DNA from 3 places in the Streptomyces sp. NBC_01003 genome. Region 3 is predicted to be linked to each of the others. Evidence: predicted binding sites of a transcription regulator. Region 3 holds the regulator's gene; each other region holds the start of a gene.

Evidence for each region. Region 3 encodes HrcA, which represses chaperone genes, less so after heat shock. Its sites were predicted from a motif close to TTNGCACTCNGNNNNNCNGAGTGCNAA; they were not measured.
Region 1: a site for HrcA is predicted at 1,213-1,239, ahead of groES (co-chaperone GroES). Genes of this name have one in related genera too.
Region 2: a site for HrcA is predicted at 841-867, ahead of groL (chaperonin GroEL). Genes of this name have one in related genera too.

Annotation. Positions count from the first base shown of each region.
Region 1 is NZ_CP108707.1:4,568,242-4,570,508, forward strand. Features, by position in the region: gene groL (chaperonin GroEL) at 1-651, opposite strand, end outside; gene groES (co-chaperone GroES) at 762-1,070, opposite strand; gene OG698_RS20745 (polysaccharide deacetylase family protein) at 1,307-2,267, opposite strand, start outside.
Region 2 is NZ_CP108707.1:5,647,671-5,649,937, forward strand. Features, by position in the region: gene OG698_RS25940 (MoaD/ThiS family protein) at 1-56, shown strand, start outside; gene OG698_RS25945 (cold-shock protein) at 508-711, shown strand; gene groL (chaperonin GroEL) at 1,031-2,267, shown strand, end outside.
Region 3 is NZ_CP108707.1:6,669,838-6,672,104, reverse strand. Features, by position in the region: gene dnaJ (molecular chaperone DnaJ) at 1-833, opposite strand, end outside; gene hrcA (heat-inducible transcriptional repressor HrcA) at 834-1,850, opposite strand; gene OG698_RS30415 (MBL fold metallo-hydrolase) at 1,972-2,267, shown strand, end outside.

The sequences.
Region 1 (2,267 bases), 2.1 Mb from region 3:
GTACGGGTCCTCGAGCACGGCCTCCATGCGCTCCTGGTCCGTCACGAAGTACGGAGACAGGTAGCCCTTGTCGAAGGCCATGCCCTCGGTGAAGTCCAGCTCGAGCCCGAAGGTGTTGGACTCCTCGACGGTGATGACACCGTCCTTGCCGACCTTGTCCATCGCCTCGGCGATGAGCTCGCCGACCTGCGAGTCCTGGGCGGACAGACCGGCGACAGCGGCGATGTCGGCCTTGTCCTCGATCGGGCGGGCGGTCGCGAGGAGCTCCTCGGACACGGCCTTGACCGCGGCGTCGATGCCCTTCTTCAGGGCGGCCGGGGAAGCGCCGGCGGCGACGTTGCGCAGGCCTTCCTTGACCAGGGCCTGGGCGAGCACGGTGGCGGTGGTGGTGCCGTCACCCGCGATGTCGTTGGTCTTGGTCGCCACCTCCTTCACCAGCTGGGCGCCGAGGTTCTCGTACGGGTCGTCGAGCTCGACCTCGCGGGCGATCGTGACACCGTCGTTGGTGATGGTGGGAGCGCCGAACTTCTTGTCGATGACGACGTTGCGGCCCTTGGGACCGATCGTCACCTTGACCGTGTCGGCAAGCTTGTTGACGCCGCGCTCGAGGGCGCGACGGGCGTCCTCGTCGAACTTCAGGATCTTCGCCATGGAGCTGTTAGTCCTCTCGAACGAACTGCGCCCCCGACGCCCGGCATGCTGAGAAAAGTCGCAGCTGAGTAGCGGGGTGCCAGGGGCGCAGAACTAAAACAGTGGGTGAATTACTTCTCGACGATCGCGAGCACGTCGCGAGCCGAGAGGACGAGGTACTCCTCGCCGTTGTACTTCACCTCGGTGCCGCCGTACTTGCTGTACAGCACGATGTCGCCGGTCTGCACGTCGAGCGGCAGGCGCTCGCCGTTCTCGAAGCGACCCGGACCAACGGCGAGGACGACGCCCTCCTGGGGCTTCTCCTTCGCGGTGTCCGGGATGACCAGGCCAGAGGCGGTGGTCTGCTCGGCGTCGAGCGGCTGGACCACAATGCGGTCCTCGAGCGGCTTGATGGCAACCTTGGAGCTGGTGGTCGTCACGATCCGACCTCCCCCTTCGGAGATCACGGGGTTAACTGTCTGAGGTGGCGACCAGGTGGATCCGTCGTCGCGGGTGCCGGACCTGCCCGTCGCTATTGGCACTCTCCAGTGGGGAGTGCCAGGGCCGAGACTATGACTGCGATTAGCACTCGGTCAAGCGGAGTGCCAATTCAGTGAGGGCGAGTCCTCCGCACGGCCCCTCCGGCCCGCCCGCCGCAGCCCCTCCGGCCCATCCCTCACAGGTAGTTCTCGAGCCTCCCCACCGCGAATCCCTGGGCCTGGATACGGCGGATCAGCCGCGCCGTCATCCCGGTGAGCGTCGCGCCGCGCGGCCCGGCACGGTCACTGAACCGGGCCCGGACGATGTCGCCGGGACGCAGCCGGTCCCCGTCCGCGTAACTCAGGCCCTCGCCCCGCGTCGAGGCGCGCCACAGGACGACGGCGTCGACGCCGCAAGTGGCGGCCGCGCGGAGGGTGTCCTGGTCGTACTCGCCGAAGGGCGGGCGGAAGAGGCGGGGGCGGGTGCCGAAGCGGCTCTTCAGCCGGTCCTGCTGGCCGCAGATCTCGGCGTGCTGCTCGGCGTACGGGAGCGAGGGCAGGGAGTGGTGGTTCAGGGTCTGGTTCTGCACGCCCGCGCCGAGAGCACGCAGCATGCCGAAGTGGTCGTGGCCGGGGCCCGCGACGCCGTCCGTGAGGAAGACGCTGACGGGCAGCCTCAGGTCCCGGACCATGTCGGCGAAGTGCGGGTCGCGGTCCACGCCGTCGTCGAAGGTCAGGAAGACGACGCGGTCCTTGGTCCGGACGTGGTCCACGACGGGCGGGAGTGGGTACGAGCCCGGGCCGGCCCCGGCCGCGTGGCCTGCCGGAGGTCTGGGCGCCGGGGCGAGCGGCGCGGAGAGACCCCAGCGGCGATAGGCGTCCGGAGCGGCGCCGCCCTGAGGGGAGTGGAGAGGCGCGGCGTGGGCAGGCCCCCCAACCGCCGCCTCCCCGGCGCCGAGCGCACCCCAGGACGACCCGCGCCCCACACCGGCGGCCGGCGTGGCCGTCGGAGCCGGGTGGCGCGAGTGGCGGACCTTCTCGGCCGCCTTCCTGCTGAGCCGCTCGATCGGGTCCACGGACGGGGCGCACCCGGTGAGCAGCGCGGATGCGAGGACACCGGCGGCCAGGGCGGCGGCGAGCAGCCGCCGCGGCCCGGTG
Region 2 (2,267 bases), 1.0 Mb from region 3:
CGGCGACGCCGGCAGGCGCGGGCGTCTCGATCATCCCGGCCGTCGCCGGAGGCTGACCGTCGAGCACAGTGCCGGCGGCTGATCGCCCGGCCTGACGAGGCCACACAGAGTTACCTGAATTGCCCCCTCCGCAAGAGAAGCGGAGGGGGCAATTCTGTAGGGTTGAGCGCGGTAGAGTTGGGAACCGCGCTTCGTGCTTGTGCCGAGCGCATATATGAAGTCGGCCCCGGTCCGACAAGAAGTAGCCAAAGTGCCCAGCCCTTATCGGGTGTTCGTGGCATTTGTCGGGCCCGAGTTGCCCCGGAATCCAATGGCTCCGCCGCTTTCTACCGCTCTGCCGTGCCCAGATTTCTCGTCCGATTGACCTGTTGCAGACGGCAGTTGGGCAGATACATTCAGCCGCGGTCGACGCGTTCCGGCGCACACCCCCAACCAATGGGGGGTGAGGTCTGACCCGGGTCCGCGAAGTGCGGGCCTGTGCAAGGGCCAGTAATAGGGGAGTTAGTCATGGCTCAGGGCACCGTCAAGTGGTTCAACGCGGAGAAGGGGTACGGCTTCATCGCGGTCGACGGTGGTGCGGATGTATTCGTCCACTACAGCGCCATCCAGATGGACGGATACCGCACCCTTGAAGAGGGTCAGCGAGTCGAATTCGAGATCTCGCAGGGCCAGAAGGGTCCGCAGGCGGACATGGTCAAGCTCGCCGTCTGATCTCGGCGCGATCGGCCACCGACACACTCACGCCGAGAGGCCCGTACCCCGCGAGGGGTACGGGCCTCTCGTGCGTGCGCGCACACCCCGCGCACGCCGCCCGCGGGGACCGCGCGTCTGCCGGAGGCGCTTGCACTCTCCTAGGTCGAGTGCTAATCATTGCGTTAGCACTCTGAAGGTGAGAGTGACAGAACTTGGATCGGGTCGGTGAGGCTCGCAGGCCGGGTGGGGCAAGGAACCACACGGCACGCAGGCCGTCCGTCGCGGGCACCAGCACGGTCCGTTTGCGTTTCCACCCCGTCCGGGAGGACCACTTCACATGGCCAAGATCATCGCGTTCGACGAGGAGGCACGGCGCGGCCTCGAGCGCGGCATGAACCAGCTCGCCGACGCCGTCAAGGTGACCCTGGGCCCCAAGGGTCGCAACGTCGTCCTCGAGAAGAAGTGGGGCGCCCCCACGATCACCAACGATGGTGTGTCCATCGCCAAGGAGATCGAGCTCGAGGACCCGTACGAGAAGATCGGCGCCGAGCTGGTCAAGGAGGTCGCGAAGAAGACGGACGACGTCGCCGGTGACGGCACGACGACCGCGACCGTCCTCGCTCAGGCGCTCGTCAAGGAAGGCCTGCGCAACGTCGCGGCCGGCGCCAACCCGATGGCCCTCAAGCGCGGCATCGAGAAGGCCGTCGAGGCCGTCTCCGCCGCCCTGCTCGAGCAGGCCAAGGATGTCGAGACCAAGGAGCAGATCGCTTCCACGGCCTCCATCTCCGCCGCCGACACCCAGATCGGCGAGCTCATCGCCGAGGCCATGGACAAGGTCGGCAAGGAAGGCGTCATCACCGTCGAGGAGTCCCAGACCTTCGGTCTGGAGCTCGAGCTCACCGAGGGTATGCGCTTCGACAAGGGCTACATCTCGGCGTACTTCGCCACCGACATGGAGCGTATGGAGGCGTCGCTCGACGACCCGTACATCCTGATCGTCAACTCCAAGATCGGCAACGTGAAGGACCTCCTTCCGCTGCTCGAGAAGGTCATGCAGTCCGGCAAGCCGCTGCTGATCATCGCGGAGGACGTCGAGGGCGAGGCCCTGTCGACCCTGGTCGTCAACAAGATCCGTGGCACCTTCAAGTCCGTCGCCGTCAAGGCCCCGGGCTTCGGTGACCGCCGCAAGGCCATGCTCGGCGACATCGCCATCCTCACCGGTGGCACCGTCATCTCCGAGGAGGTCGGCCTCAAGCTGGAGAACGCCGGTCTCGACCTGCTCGGCCGCGCCCGCAAGGTCGTCATCACCAAGGACGAGACGACGATCGTCGACGGCGCCGGTGACAGCGACCAGGTCCAGGGCCGCGTCAACCAGATCCGTGCCGAGATCGAGAACTCGGACAGCGACTACGACCGCGAGAAGCTGCAGGAGCGCCTGGCGAAGCTCGCCGGCGGTGTTGCGGTCATCAAGGCCGGTGCCGCGACCGAGGTCGAGCTCAAGGAGCGCAAGCACCGCATCGAGGACGCCGTTCGCAACGCGAAGGCGGCCGTCGAGGAGGGCATCGTCGCCGGTG
Region 3 (2,267 bases):
GCCGCGGCCGTCATCGGGATGGTGACGGTGCAGTGCAGATCGTCGCCGCGCCGCTGGAAGACGGGGTGCGGCAGCTCGTGGATCTCGACGTACAGGTCACCGGCGGGGCCACCGCCGGGGCCGACCTCGCCCTCGCCCGCGAGCTGGATCCGCGTGCCGTTGTCGACGCCGGCCGGGATCTTCACCGTGAGCGTGCGCCGCGAGCGGATGCGGCCGTCACCGGCGCACTCCGGGCACGGCGTCGGCACGACGGTGCCGAAGCCCTGGCACTGCGGGCACGGCCGCGACGTCATGACCTGACCGAGGAAGGACCGCGTGACCTGGGACACCTCGCCGCGACCGCGGCACATGTCACAGGTCTGCGCGGACGTACCCGGCGCGGCACCCTCGCCGCTGCAGGTCGTACAGACGATGGCCGTGTCGACCTGAATGTCCTTGGTGGTCCCGAAGGCGGCCTCGTCCAGCTCGATCTCGAGCCGGATCATGGCGTCCTGGCCGCGGCGCGTGCGCGACCGGGGACCACGCTGGGACGCCGTTCCGAAGAACGCGTCCATGATGTCGGAGAAGTTCCCGAAGCCGCCGGCGCCGAAGCCACCGGCCCCGCCTCCGCCCGCCTGCGAGAGGGGGTCGCCGCCGAGGTCGTAGACCTGCTTCTTCTGCGGGTCCGACAACACCTCGTAGGCGGCGTTGATCTCCTTGAACCGCTCCTGTGTCTTCGGGTCCGGATTCACATCCGGGTGAAGCTCACGGGCCAGCCTGCGGAAGGCCTTCTTGATCTCGTCCTGGGAGGCGTCGCGGCGCACGCCGAGTACGGCGTAGTAGTCCGTGGCCACTTACGACTCCGCCAGGATCTGTCCGACGTAACGTGCCACTGCGCGTACTGCTCCCATCGTTCCCGGGTAATCCATGCGGGTCGGTCCGACCACGCCGAGTTTGGCGACTGCCTCGCTGCCCGAACCGTAGCCGACCGAGACCACGGAGGTGGAGCTGAGTCCCTCATGGGCGTTCTCGTGACCGATCCGTACAGCCATGCCCGAATCGTTTACCTCACCAAGGAGCTTGAGGAGCACGACCTGCTCCTCGAGGGCCTCGAGGACAGGCCGGATGGTGAGGGGAAAGTCATGTCCGAAGCGGGTGAGATTGGCGGTGCCGCCGATCATCAGCCGCTCCTCGGTCTCCTCGACGAGTGTCTCCAGGAGAGTGGAGAGCACCGTCGCGACCGTGCCGCGGTCCTCCGCGTCGAAGGACTCCGGCAGGTCCTGCACCAGCTGCGGGACGTCCGCGAAGCGGCGTCCCGCGACCCGGCTGTTGAGCCGGGCCCGCAGATCGGCGAGAGAGGTCTCGCCGAACGGCGCCGGGCAGTCGATCATCCGCTGCTCGACGCGGCCCGTGTCCGTGATCAGTACGAGCATCAGACGGGCGGCGGCGAGCGAGAGCAGCTCCACATGGCGCACGGTGGACCGCGTCAGGGACGGGTACTGCACCACGGCGACCTGCCGCGTCAGCTGCGCGAGCAGCCGCACGGTCCGGCCGACGACGTCGTCGAGGTCGACGGCGCCGTCGAGGAAGTTCTGGATGGCGCGGCGCTCGGGCCCCGTCATCGGCTTGACCGCCGTCAGCTTGTCCACGAACAGGCGGTACCCCTTGTCGGTGGGGATCCGCCCGGCGCTCGTGTGGGGCTGGGCGATGAAGCCCTCCTCCTCGAGCGCCGCCATGTCGTTGCGCACCGTCGCCGGTGAGACACCGAGGCTGTGCCGCTCGGTGAGCGCCTTGGAGCCGACCGGCTCCTCGGTCCCCACGTAGTCCTGGACGATGGCGCGCAGCACTTCGAGCCTGCGTTCACTGAGCATTCGCGCGCACCTCCAGCTGTGTCGTCCGCGGCTGGCACTCGGTGCGGCCGAGTGCCAATGGTCTCCGGGTCAGTGTACGGCCGGTGGGTACGGGCCCGGCAAGGGCGCTAGCGTCGGACCCATGGACGACCTGGACTGGAATGAGGTGGGCTGGGAGGAGCTGTCCGCTCGGGCGGGGCGGATCCGGCTGCCGGGCTGGGACTGCACGACGGGCCTTGTGGTGGGCGACGGGGCGGCGTTGCTGATCGACACGGGTTCATCACTTCGTGAGGGTGCGGCGCTGCGGGCGGACACCCGGCGCCTCATCGGCCCGCACGCGCGCGTGACGCATATCGCGCTGACGCACCCCCATTTCGACCATGTCCTGGGCACGGCGGCGTTCGCCGGCGTCGAGGTGTACGGCGCCGCGGGCATCGA